3 regions of the Mesorhizobium sp. M8A.F.Ca.ET.181.01.1.1 genome follow, and region 2 is predicted to be linked to each of the others. Evidence: riboswitches for the same ligand, from Rfam matches in the RefSeq annotation. Region 2 holds a riboswitch; each other region holds the start of a gene.
What was found. Region 2 has a riboswitch for thiamine pyrophosphate ahead of thiC (phosphomethylpyrimidine synthase ThiC). Riboswitches for the same ligand answer to the same signal wherever they lie in the genome.
Positions count from the first base shown of each region.

Region 1: linked by a shared signal. The riboswitch ahead of EN824_RS02620 (YkoF family thiamine/hydroxymethylpyrimidine-binding protein) and the one ahead of thiC (phosphomethylpyrimidine synthase ThiC) in region 2 are both predicted to bind thiamine pyrophosphate.
Region 3: linked by a shared signal. The riboswitch ahead of thiB (thiamine ABC transporter substrate binding subunit) and the one ahead of thiC (phosphomethylpyrimidine synthase ThiC) in region 2 are both predicted to bind thiamine pyrophosphate.

Region 1 is NZ_SRTV01000001.1:519,900-524,133, forward strand. Features, by position in the region: gene msrA (peptide-methionine (S)-S-oxide reductase MsrA) at 1-22, shown strand, start outside; gene EN824_RS02605 (formyltransferase family protein) at 355-1,014, shown strand; gene EN824_RS02610 (hypothetical protein) at 1,046-1,405, shown strand; gene EN824_RS02615 (hypothetical protein) at 1,465-1,728, opposite strand; TPP riboswitch at 1,719-1,832, shown strand; gene EN824_RS02620 (YkoF family thiamine/hydroxymethylpyrimidine-binding protein) at 1,823-2,431, shown strand; gene EN824_RS02625 (ABC transporter permease) at 2,471-3,289, shown strand; gene EN824_RS02630 (ABC transporter ATP-binding protein) at 3,286-4,053, shown strand; gene EN824_RS02635 (ABC transporter substrate-binding protein) at 4,046-4,234, shown strand, end outside.
Region 2 is NZ_SRTV01000010.1:4,967-9,200, reverse strand. Features, by position in the region: gene thiO (glycine oxidase ThiO) at 1-445, opposite strand, end outside; gene thiC (phosphomethylpyrimidine synthase ThiC) at 442-2,277, opposite strand; TPP riboswitch at 2,383-2,499, opposite strand; gene panD (aspartate 1-decarboxylase) at 2,608-3,060, opposite strand; partial or broken gene EN824_RS36200 (biotin synthase) at 3,176-3,277, opposite strand; gene nadC (carboxylating nicotinate-nucleotide diphosphorylase) at 3,426-4,234, opposite strand, start outside.
Region 3 is NZ_SRTV01000005.1:371,514-375,747, reverse strand. Features, by position in the region: gene thiP (thiamine/thiamine pyrophosphate ABC transporter permease) at 1-301, opposite strand, end outside; gene thiB (thiamine ABC transporter substrate binding subunit) at 526-1,524, opposite strand; TPP riboswitch at 1,568-1,682, opposite strand; gene EN824_RS20305 (thiamine diphosphokinase) at 1,769-2,413, shown strand; gene EN824_RS20300 (ABC-F family ATP-binding cassette domain-containing protein) at 2,415-4,232, shown strand.

The sequences.
Region 1 (4,234 bases), on a different contig from region 2:
TCGTGAAAAGGCCGTTTCATAAGGCTCGCGGATCAGTCTTTGCGGCAGTGGGTTTAAGCGCCCGCCGATTGCCGCGAGGCCATATCAATAGCGGCTGTCAGCCCCGCCCGGCGGTTGACAGTCCGCGGCACTGCTGACCAACTGCGCGGGTTGATTGATTTCAGGGGGAGCATGAGGAAACTCTACGAAAAACCTGTGTTGGTGAAGCGGGAAAGGCTCTCAAGTGTCGCCGCGGCAGGACCGCTTTCTCCCAAACCAGGCTGACGGCTCGGCCGGCCTTTTGGTCCTGACCGGACGGGTCCGTGACGGTGCTCGGATTGCCGGGCGATGTCTTGCCCCGCCGGATTTGAAAAGATGATTTCTTTCGAGCCTGTGGCCGGCGCCCGGCAGCTCAATGCAGTTTTCATCCTGGATGTTTCTGCTTACACCGGGCCTCTGCTTTCCGGCTGGATCGAGGCGGGAAACCGTATTGGCGCGATCATCGTGCCTGGCTTTCAGCGCCCATCCAGAGGCTTCAGCATTGGCAATTTTCGACGCCGGCTGAGGCGCCAGCTTCTGCTCAGGCGCTATCTCGGCAACACGCCGGTAAAGTTGATCGAATTCGGCCGGCCTTACGACTGGGATGAGCTTGGCCGGCAATTGCCTGACATCGCCGCGGATGTACTGATCTGCTACGCTTTCCCGACCTTGATCCCACAACAACTGCTCGGCCTCTTTCCCAAGGGCGGGCTTAATTTTCATCCGGCGCTGCTGCCCAACTACCGGGGGCCGCACCCTCTCCATCGCCTGGTCGCGGACGGCCAGCATGCCGTCCATGGCGGCGTGACATTGCACAAGATGTCCGCCAATTTCGATGACGGCGACATCCTCGGACAGGTGCCGTTCTGCGAAGCACTGGGCAACGCGGCGGGATGTGGCCGACAGCGTGGCGACCGCGATGCGCGCGTTGGTGCGCGAGGTGGCGCCAGCCTATTGCAAGGATTTGGTGTCCGGGACGCGGCAGCCAACCGGTGATTTCGTCTGGGCGCGACTTGAGCGGAACCACATGGCGATTTCATCCGACATGTCGATCGAGCACGTTGCCCGATTGTGGCACGTCCTGGGCGGCAATCCCGGTATCTATCTGGACGTTGCCGGCCGCGAAGTTCGGTTGGCCTTTCAGATCGCGCGACTGGGTCCGCCAACTGGAAAAGGTCCGGTCAGGCGATGGGGGAGGGTGGAGTTCGATCTTGCCAATGGCCGAGTTCGATACCTCACCTATGGCCGCCTGCTCAAACGGCTGATGAAAATGCACACCGCATTCGCACGGCCAAAAGCCGGAAAACCGTGCCCCGAAATAAGAGTGTTTGGCAAAGTGGCCAGCGAATCGGTGCCAGAGGTACCGCCAGCCGGTCGTGGCGTATAGTGAGACCAACGAGCATGGAAAGCGCGGAACTTGCGTCCGCGCTTTCCCTGCTGCGAAAACTACTTACCGCAGTTCTTGTCGGCCACGGTCGGCGCGGTCGCCCTGCCATTGGCATCCGTCTGCGCGCTGGTCGGGCAATTCTGGTCCGCGTTGGAATTCATGTCGCCCGGCGTGATGGTCGGGCTGTTGGTTGCACCCGGATCGAGCCAAATTCCCGGGCGCCGGCACCCGGTTGTGCCTGCGCTGGCGCAATGCTTTGGCGCAGCTTGCTGAAAAAACAGCTTCCCCAACCGATCGAATGGTGCTTTAACGCCGCCATCCACAGGGGTGCTCCGTACGGTCGGGGCTGAGACGGGGGCGGCAAGCCCACAGACCCTAGAAGCTGATCTGGGTAATACCAGCGGAGCGAGGCGGGCGATGTTTTCAGGCGCACAGGTTTCCCTATATCCCATGGCCGACGATTTTGTCGGCGTCATCCTGGGCGCGCTTGGCGCGCTCGATTCGTATCGCGACAAGCTCAGGATCGAGACCGACGACATCTCGACCTTGCTGGTCGGGCCCCCCGAGGTGCTATTCCCGGCGCTGCGCGACCTTTTCGTGGCTGCGTCTGGCAGCGGTAAGCATTGCGTGCTGTCGGCGACCATTTCGCGTGGTTGCCCAGGTGAGCCGGACGATCCGATCTGCCGCTCCGACACGTTTGGCGGACCTGCCGGGCCACTCGGCCCGCGCAAGCAAGCCGCCATTTCCGCCGTCCGCGGCGCGCCCGCCACTGGGCAGCCAGCGGCGGCGCAGTTCTCGCTCTATGTGATGGGCACGGACGACCATATGGACGAGATCTATGGCTGCATCGATTTCCTGAAGCAGTCTGGCGTCTATGATCGCTCCAAGAATTTCTGCACCAAGCTGCGCGGCGATGCCGGCGCGATCTTCTCGGCGCTCGACGAAGCCTTCTGCCGCTTCGGACCAGGCGCCGGCCACGTAACCCTCGACGTCACGGTTTCGGCCAACAGTCCCACTGCCGTTTGAACCGTTCGCGCCGACGCGCGCCGTCAAGGTCATCCTCTCGTGGCTTCATCGTCGTTCAACCCGCGTCAACTCGCGGGCTTCCTCGCCCAGGCGGCACCGGCCGTGATATCGATCGGCCTGGTGCTCGTGGCGTGGGAACTCTACGCAAACCATTCCGGCATCAAGCCGACGGTTCTGCCGGCACCCTCGCGCGTCTTCGAACAGGCGATGCTCAATCGTGACGCGCTGCTCGACAACGCCATTCCCACCATCCGCGCCACGCTGATCGGTTTTGCCTGCTCGCTCAGCGCCGCCTTCGCGCTGTCGATGCTGGTCGACTTCTTCCAGCCTTTGCGGCGCGCGCTGTTTCCTGTCTTCATAGTCAGCCAGACCTTGCCGCTGGTCGCCATCGCGCCATTGGTGGTGCTGTGGTTCGGTTTCGGGCTGACGCCCAAGATCATGCTGGTGGCACTGGTCACCTTCTTCCCGATGCTGGTGGCCCTGGTGCAGGGCTACGAGGCTACCGAGGTCGAGATCGGGCAGATGCTGCGCGCCATGGGAGCAGGGCGCTGGCGGGTCTTCATCCTGGCACGGTTGCCTTCGGCGCTGCCTTATTTCTTCGCTGGCCTCAGGATCTCCATCACCTATGCCGTCGTCGGCGCCATCTTCGCCGAATATGCGGGCGCGGCCAAAGGGCTGGGCATCTACATGCTCAACGCCAAAAACAATTTCCGTCCCGACCTGGTGCTCGCCGCCGTCGGCGTCAGCGCCGCCCTTACCCTCGTCCTGTTCGGGCTGACGGTGGTGCTGCAACGACTTGCCATGCCTTGGGAAAGAGCCGCTGGCAGGCAAGCCGCCCGAAAAGGCCCGCAAGCATGAGCCGGCTCGAATTGCGGCATATGCGCAAGGCCTTTGGCGGGCTCGAAGTGCTCGCCGACATTTCGCTGCGCGTGGATGCCGGCGAATTCGTCTCGATCCTTGGGCCTTCGGGTGCCGGCAAGTCGACGCTGTTCCAGCTTCTGACCGGCGCCGAGCATGGCGAGGGTGAGATGTTTTTCGACGGCGCGCCGCTCGACGATCATGGCAGGCATTTCGCCTTCATGCCGCAGCGGGACGCGCTGATGCCGTGGCGGCGCATCCTCGATAACACGACGCTCGGGCTCGAGGTGCAGGGCCTCGGCCGCAAGGCGGCGCGGACGCGTGTCGCGCCGCTGTTTGCCGAGTTTGGGCTTGCCGGCTTCGAGCGGCATTTTCCGGCGCAGCTTTCAGGCGGCATGCGGCAGCGCGCGGCGCTGCTGCGTACTGTCGTGCAGGAACGCGACATGTTGCTGCTCGACGAGCCGTTCGGCGCGCTCGATGCACTGACGCGCGCGGCCATGCAGCGCTGGCTCGAACAGATGTGGCGGCACCATCGATGGACGGCGTTGCTGATCACCCATGACGTGCGCGAAGCCGTGTTCCTGTCAGACCGCATCTATGTGCTGTCGGCCCGGCCTGCCCGTGTCGTGCGCGAGATCCAGGTGCCACTGCCGCGCCCGCGCGATCCGACCAGCGCCGCCACACGGCAGGCCGGGGCACTCGAGGCCGAGATCCTCGACATTCTGCTCAACCTCCAGCCAACCAAAGGACATGACCATGACTGATTTGACGCGCAGGCAGGCTCTGCTGCTCACCCTTGCCGCTAGCGTACCGCTGGCCACCGGATCGAGCCGCTCCTTCGCGGCAACGCAAAAAGTCACTGTCGCGCTGGACTGGACGGTCAACACCAACCACATCGGGCTGTTCGTCGCGCGCGAAAAGGGTTTTTATCGCGAGGCCGGTCTG
Region 2 (4,234 bases):
TGTCATGGAGTGCCGCCATCGCCCGGCGCGGGTCGAGATGGGCTTCGTCGGGGAACAGCAGCCCGCGGCGAAAGCGGCCGGCAAGGTCGGGCTCCAGGAACGCGATTTCATCTCCGTCGACACGCCGATGCCCCCACGTGCGACTGGCGAACCGGTCAAGCTCACCGGCATCTCGCGGCATGGCCACGACCAGTGTTCCGGCCCGTGTCACCTGATCCGGCAGTGCCGCATCCCACCAGTCGGCGGCGACGCGTCCGAGATCCAGCACCGGCTGCTCGGCGCTTTCACGCTCGCACCATGGCGCCAGCATGCCGCCGGCGAACCACGAGGCATTGCCGCCAAGGGTCTGCCGGATCTCAGCGACTGTGACCGTCGCGCCGCGGGCGGCGAGTTCGAAGGCGGCGGTGAGGCCGGCGACGCCGGCCCCTTTGACCAACACCCTCATGATGGCTCCGGCGCCTCTGGCATGAGCGCTACGCCGGTCTCGTCAGCCGGCATGTAGAGATCGCCGCCCTCGCGGTATTTCGCCGCCATCGCCGCCATGCCTTCCTTCTGGGCTTCGGCGCGGATGTCGTGGGAGATACGCATGGAGCAGAATTTCGGCCCGCACATCGAGCAGAAATGCGCCAGCTTGTGCGCCTCCTTGGGCAAGGTCTGGTCGTGGAAGGACCGCGCGGTTTCGGGGTCGAGCGACAGGTTGAACTGGTCTTCCCAGCGGAACTCGAAGCGCGCGCGGGAAAGGGCATCATCCCTGACTTTCGCTGCCGGATGGCCCTTCGCCAGATCGGCGGCATGGGCGGCGATTTTGTAGGTGATCACGCCAATCTTGACGTCGTTGCGATCGGGAAGGCCGAGATGCTCCTTGGGCGTGACATAGCAGAGCATGGCGGTGCCGAACCAGCCGATCATGGCAGCACCAATGCCTGAGGTGATATGGTCATAGCCCGGCGCAATGTCGGTCGTCAGTGGTCCAAGCGTATAGAAGGGCGCCTCGCCGCAGACAGCGAGCTGCTTGTCCATATTCTCCTTGATCTTGTGCATCGGCACATGGCCGGGACCTTCGATCATCACCTGGCAATCCTTGGCCCAGGCGATCTGCGTCAATTCGCCGAGCGTTTCCAGCTCGGCGAATTGCGCCGCATCATTGGCATCGGCGATCGAGCCCGGACGAAGGCCGTCGCCGAGCGAGAAGGATACGTCATAGGCGCGGCAGATGTCGCAGATCTCCTCGAAATGCTCATAGAGGAAGCTTTCCCGGTGATGGTGCAGGCACCATTTGGCCATGATCGAGCCACCGCGCGAGACGATGCCCGTGACCCGGTCGACGGTCAGCGGGATGTAATGCAGCCGCACACCGGCATGGATGGTGAAATAGTCGACGCCTTGTTCGGCCTGCTCGATCAGCGTGTCGCGGTACACCTCCCAGGTCAGGTCCTCGGCGATGCCGCCGACCTTCTCGAGCGCCTGGTAAAGCGGCACCGTGCCGATCGGCACCGGTGAATTGCGCAGGATCCAGTCGCGAATGTTGTGGATGTTGCGGCCGGTCGACAGGTCCATCACCGTATCGGCGCCCCAGCGGATCGCCCAGACCATTTTTTCGACCTCTTCGGCCATCGAGGAAGTGACAGCGGAATTGCCGATATTGGCGTTGATCTTGACGAGGAAATTGCGCCCGATGATCATCGGTTCGCTCTCTGGGTGGTTGATGTTGGCTGGAATGATCGCCCGCCCGTGCGCCACCTCGTCGCGTACGAATTCCGGCGTGACGAAATCGGGAATAGCCGCGCCGAAGCTTTCACCGTCGCGTTGCAGCTTGCCGCGGGCGATTTCCCGGCCGAGGTTTTCGCGGATGGCGACGAACTCCATCTCGGGCGTGATGATGCCGGCGCGCGCATAGGCAAGCTGTGTCACCGCCTTGCCGGCCCTGGCCCTTAGCGGCCGGTTGCGAATGGGAAATTCCGGCGTCAGGCGCTCACCCGTGACGAAGCCATTGTCTTCCGGCCGCACATGGCGGCCGTCATAGGCTTCGACATCGCCCCGCGCCGTGATCCATTCGTGGCGAGGCCGGGCGAGGCCCTTTTCGATGCTGGTTTCGACAGTCTGGTCGGTATAGGGGCCGGACGGATCGTAGACGGTGATGGGCGGCTCGCCCGCTGTCGGATGGACGGAGATTTCGCGCATCGGCACTTTGATGTGCGGATGGAGGACGCCGGGCTTGTGGATTTTCCGTGAGGCAGGCAGCGGTCCCGTTGAGACGGCTGGGGTTAGGGCATTCATCTTGAGGCTCCTTTGCTCATGCATTGGAGACCCAGTTCTGTGCCGGAAGGATGAAAAGACGCTTTGGTCGACCTGCTTGAAAACAGGTCTTCGGGCGTAAACTCCCGCAAAGCGCTTGCACCGTCCCTACGCCAGTATGAACTGGATCAGGTTCAACGGGTCACTGCGCCGCGATAGCCAGCAGTATCTCAGCCCCTTGCCGGGACTCCCCTGGTGAATGTTTTCGAATTGACCGAGCCGACACTGCTTTGTCAAGCGCATTTCCACCTGCGGCGGTGATCGGCGACTAATGAAACCCCGCGCAAAGCACGGGCAAATCTCGAGAGGAAGTCACGCGCCGGAGACCAGCGCAGGAATGGCCAAAGGCTCATTCGCCTCGTCAAGGATCGAGAAACTGTAACGCCCATGTGCGTCAAGATCGACGGAGTAGCTCAGGCGATCGAGTATGTGATTGTCCTGGTCGAAGGTGATGATCCGCGGCTTCAACGAGGTGATATTCGCTTCGTCCAGGTATATGGAGTTGCAAACAATGATCTGGTCGTCTGGCTGGCAGGTGCGGGCAGCCGCACCATTGAGGATGCAGCATCGTGAGCCGCGCTCGCCGAAAATGACATAGGTCGAAATCCGCGCACCGGAATTCTTGTTCCAAATCTCCACAAATTCCATCGGCAGGATCCCGGCTGCTTCGCAGTGGTCAGGGTCCAGCGTTATCGATCCATGGTAGTTGAGGTTCGCTTCGGTGACGTAGATGCCGTGCAGCTTGCCAGCGACTAGTTTTCGCAATGGTCCTGTTTCCTATCATCATGGATGAATCGTCCCGCCATCCTCTGGGTGGCCGGGTTACCCCGCTAGATTCCGACGACGAGGGCGCCGCCGCTGAGACCAGCGCCCGCCGCCGCCTGTTGGGATCGAAATTCCGGCGGTGAACGGTTTGCGCTTGAAACAGCAGGTCGTTGAAAGGCGCGTCATGCAGCGCCCGAGCAGCTTCCACGGTCCACATCCGGTGGCCGTCGAAGGATTGAGCTTCACGCATGGTTTTTCCGAAATCGCTGCGTGCATTTCCATCCTGTTCCCCTTGCATTGGGCGACCTAGGCACCTTTGAACTTGGCGGGCTGGGTCGAAAAAGCGTCCGGTCGACCGCCGATTGTCAGGCCCGACGGACAAATTTCGCGGAGTCGAGCCCGATATCGAGGATTGGCGCGCTGTGGGTCAACCAGCCGATGGAGATCAGGTCGACACCGGTCGCGGAGACGGCTGGAGCCGTCGCCGGCGTTATCCTGCCCGACGCCTCGGTAATCGCCTGGCCGGCAACCATCGCCACTGCTTGGCGCAATTCGTCGACAGACATGTTGTCGAGCAGGACGGCGTCTGGGGCGAGGGCCATAGCCTCTTCTAACTGGGCTAGCGTATCGACCTCGACTTCGATCTTGACTAGGTGGCCGACGCTGCATCGCGCGCGCTCGATTGCCATGCGAATTCCGCCAGCGATGGCGATGTGGTTGTCCTTAATCAGGATGGCGTCGTCGAGACCGAAACGATGATTGGAGCCGCCACCGGCGCGCACGGCATATTTTTCGACCGCTCGCAATCCAGGCGTCGTCTTGCGCGTGCAGACGATTCTTGCGCCGTGGCCGCGGACCGCCGCGACGATCAATGCCGTCGCGGTGGCGATACCGCTCAGATGGCACAGAAAATTGAGCGCCGTCCGTTCCGCGGTGAGTATGGCCCGGGCCGGACCGCTGACCGATGCGATGGTCTCACCTTGCGCGATGTTGCTGCCGTCCGCTCGCTCCACTGTCATCTCGACATCCTGGTCGATCAACCTGAAAGCGAGCATCGCCAGGTCGAGACCGGCTATAGTTCCGGCCTCGCGCGCAGTCAGCACCGTTGTCGCATGATGGTCCTTCGGTACGATGGCATCAGTGGTCAAATCACCGGCCTTGCCAAGGTCCTCGA
Region 3 (4,234 bases), on a different contig from region 2:
GCAGCGCCAACGGCACGGCGAAGAGCTGCAGAATGAAGGCGCGGCCGAAGAACCGTGGATGCCGCGACAGCGCCCGCGCCACGAACAGGGCCGGCCCGACGGAGAGCAGCGTTGACAGGGCCGCCTGCCAGAGTGTGAAGCGCACGACGCGCAACAGATAAGGGTCGAAGGCCACCCAGGCGCCGGAGAGATCGTGTGCGCCTTCGACAAGCAGCCCGGCAAACGCGCCGCCGATCAAGAGCGCGATCGCCGCCAGCGCTACGCTGCCGGCGGTAATGCGGGGATCAGACGCGGGTTGCACGAAAGGCCTTTAACGTGCGTCGCGTTCCTTCGCGCCCCCCTCTGTCCTGCCGGACATCTCCCCCACGAGGGGGGAGATTAGCAGCTCCGGCGCCCAGCTCATTCCTGCAATGTTGGCGATTGGCGAAATCGCCGATGACAGCCAATCTCCCCCCAAGCGGGGGAGATGTCCGGCAGGACAGAGGGGGGCGCCGTAAAGCATTCATCTTCGGATCATACAGCCAACTACTTGCTCATCACCGCCAGCCATTCATCCACCCAGGTCTTGCGGTTGGCCGCGACCTCCTCCGGACTGAACAGCAGGGTCTTGGTCGGCTTGACCAGTTTGTCGAAGGCCGGGTTGAGCGGCTTGTCGGTCTTGCCGGCCGGGAACATCCAGTTGGTCTCGGGGATGGCGTCCTGGAATTTCGGTCCGGTCATGAAGGCCATGAATTTTTCCGCCAGCGGGTTCTTGGCTCCGGTCGTGGTGATGCCGGCGACCTCGATCTGCAGATACTCGCCCTCTTCGAAAGACGCCGCCTGGTAACGCTCGGTGTTCTCGGCGACCATGTGGTAGGCCGGGGAGGTGGTGTAGGAAAGCACCATCGGCGCCTCGCCCTTGGTGAACAGGCCATAGGCCTCGCTCCAGCCCGGCGTCACGGTCAGCACCTTGGTCTTGAGCTTGGCCCAGGCCTCCGGCGCCTTATCGCCATAGACCGACTTCACCCAGAGCAGCAGGCCGAGACCGGGCGTCGAGGTGCGCGGGTCCTGGATGACGATCTTGTCGTCGGCGCTGCCCTCGACCAGCTCCTTCAAGCTTTTCGGCGGCGACTTCAGCTTTTGCGTATCGTAGACGACGGCGAAATAGCCGTAGTCGAAGGGAACAAAAGTATCGTCGCTCCAGCCGCCCGGCACGTTGACATCGCTCACCGCGCCATGCGGCGCGAACAGGCCGGAGGCCTTGGCATCGGCGGTGAGATTGGTGTCGAGGCCGAGCACGATGTCGGCCTTGGTCGAAGCGCCTTCCAGCTTGACGCGGTTGAGCAGCGCCACGCCGTCGGCGACCGAGACGAACTCGACATCGCAGCCGCATTCGGCCTCGAATTCCTTCTTCACCACGGGGCCTGGACCCCAGTCGGCGGTGAAGCTCTCATAGGTGTAGACCGTGAGCTTGTCCTTGGCCAAGGCCGGCCCGGACAGCGTCACCGCCGTGGCTGCGATGAGAGAATATAAAAACGTGCGCATCGGCGCCTCCTTCGTTTGCGTTGAAAGGAATTGAGGCGTCGGACTGTCCGAAACGTCTAATCCCTCCGCCGGTACAAACCGGATCAGGTTCAGCGGGTTGGCGAGACTGCCTCTCAGCCGGCCCGCGAAATTCGCGTCCGGCACCCCGTTAGAGCGTTTCGACACATAGGCCCGGCGGGTGGGACACGCAAGTGGGAGTTTGCCGCCTTCCGTTTCCCGTGCCGGGCTGGTAAGGCGACGGGATATGAGCACATTCACCATCCTGCTTGGCGGCGATCTCCTCCGCACGCCCCGGCTCGACCGCCAGGTCGAAGGCTCGCGCGTGATCGCCGCCGACGCCGGCATCGGTCATGCGCGGATGCTGGGCCTCGTGCCGGAATTGTGGGTCGGTGATTTCGATTCGGTTCCGGCCGATCTGCCCGCCCATCTCGCCGCCGTGCCCCAGCAAACCTTCCCGACGGAAAAGGACAAGACCGACGGCGAACTGGCAATCGCGGCCGCACTGGAGCGTGGAGCGACCCGCCTTGTGCTGGCGGGCGCCTTCGGCGGCAAGCGCGCCGATCACGCCTTTCTGCATCTGGCGCTTGGCCTGCGGCTGGCCGAGGCCGGAACGGATGTGCTTTTGACCAGCGGCGCCCAGGAGGGTGTCCCCTTGCTCAACGGCAGGGCCAGCTTCGATTATGCCGACGGCACGCTATTTTCTATTCTCGGCTTTTCCGAACTCTCCGGCCTGACCGTCACCGGCGCCAAATGGCCGCTCGACAAGGTCGAGGTGGCTTTCGGATCGTCGCTGACCATTTCCAACGAGGTCAAGGGCCGCCTCGACATCGCGCTCGGCCACGGCCGCGCGCTGCTGCTTGCCCATCCCTATCCATTGCCCGAAAGCTGACATGGCCCCGCCCCTTCTCAATCTCGACGGGATAAGACTGACTTTTGGCGGCACGCCGCTGCTCGATGGCGCCACCCTGACCGCGTCGGCCGGCGACAAGATCGCGCTGGTCGGCCGCAACGGGTCCGGCAAGTCGACGCTGCTCAAGATCGCCGCCGGCCTGATCGAACCGCAGGACGGCGAGGTGTTCCGCCAGCCTTCGGCAACGGTGCGTTACCTGCCCCAGATGCCCGACATGGACGGCTTTGCCAATGTGCGGGCCTATGTCGAGGCCGGACTCGGCCCGGCCGACGATCCCTACCGCGCCAGCTATCTGATGGAGCATCTCGGCCTGTCAGGCGAGGAGCGGCCGGCAGACCTGTCCGGCGGCGAGGCCAGGCGCGCCGCCCTTGCCCGCGTCATGGCGCCGGAGCCCGACATCCTGCTTCTTGATGAGCCGACTAACCATCTTGATCTGTCGGTGATCGAATGGCTGGAAGAGGAACTCGTCCGGACTTCCTCGGCGCTCATCGTGATCTCGCACGACCGCCGCTTCCTCGAGCGTGTGTCGCGTGCCACCGTCTGGCTCGACCGTGGCCAGACCCGCCGGTTGGACAAGGGCTTTGGCCATTTCGAGGAATGGCGCGACCTCGTGCTGGAGGAGGAAGAGCGCGAGCAGCACAAGCTCGGCCGCCAGATCGTGCGCGAGGAGCACTGGCTGCGCTACGGCGTGACGGCACGGCGCAAGCGCAACATGCGACGTCTCGGCGAACTGCAGACCATGCGCCAGCGCTTTCGCGGCCATCGCGGCGCCGAGGGCACCGCGACAATGGTGGCCAGCGACGCGGCCGAATCCGGCAAGCTGGTGATCGAGGCGAAAAACATAGAGAAGAGCTTTGGCGACCTCACCGTCGTCAAGGGGTTCTCGACCCGCATCCAGCGCGGTGACCGCGTCGGCCTCGTCGGACCGAACGGCGCCGGCAAGACGACGCTTCTGAAGATGCTGACCGGCGAATTGGCGCCGGACGCTGGTTCGATACGGCTCGGCACGAATCTGGAGATCGCCACGCTCGACCAGAAGCGCGAGGCGGTCGACCCGCAGGAGACGCTGGCGCAATATCTCACCGACGGGCGCGGCGAGAACCTGGTCATCAATGGCGAGCAGCGCCATGTCGTCTCCTACATGAAGGATTTTCTGTTCAAGCCGGAGCAGGCGCGCACGCCGGTGCGCGAGCTGTCCGGCGGCGAGCGGGCGCGGCTGATCCTGGCGCGCGTGCTGGCGCGCCCGGCGAACCTGCTGGTACTTGATGAGCCGACCAACGATCTCGACATGGAGACGCTGGAACTGCTGCAGGAACTGGTCGCCGGGTTCGCCGGCACCGTCATCCTGGTCAGCCACGATCGCGATTTCCTCGACCGCACCGTCACCAGCGTCATCGCGCCGGACGGTGGTGGCCGCTGGATTGAATATGCCGGCGGCTATTCCGACATGCTGGCGCAGCGCGGCGGCACCCGGCTCGACGACCGCAAGGCGCGCGCCAAGGCCGACGCCGGCGACGCGCCGACCACCAAGGCAGAACCTGCCGTAGCAAAAGGGCCGGCCAAAAAACTGTCGTTCAAGCAGAAGTTCGCGCTGGACTCCTTGCCCAAGAAGATCGAGGCCGTGACAGCGTCGATCTCGCGGCTGGAAAACAACATCTCCGACCCGGCCTATTACGAGCGCGACCCGGCCTCGTTCCAGAAGACCATCGCCGCCCTCGACAAGGAGCGCGCCACCTTGGCCGCATTGGAAGAGGAATGGCTGGAACTGGAGATGCTGCGGGAAGAGATGGAAGGGTAGGT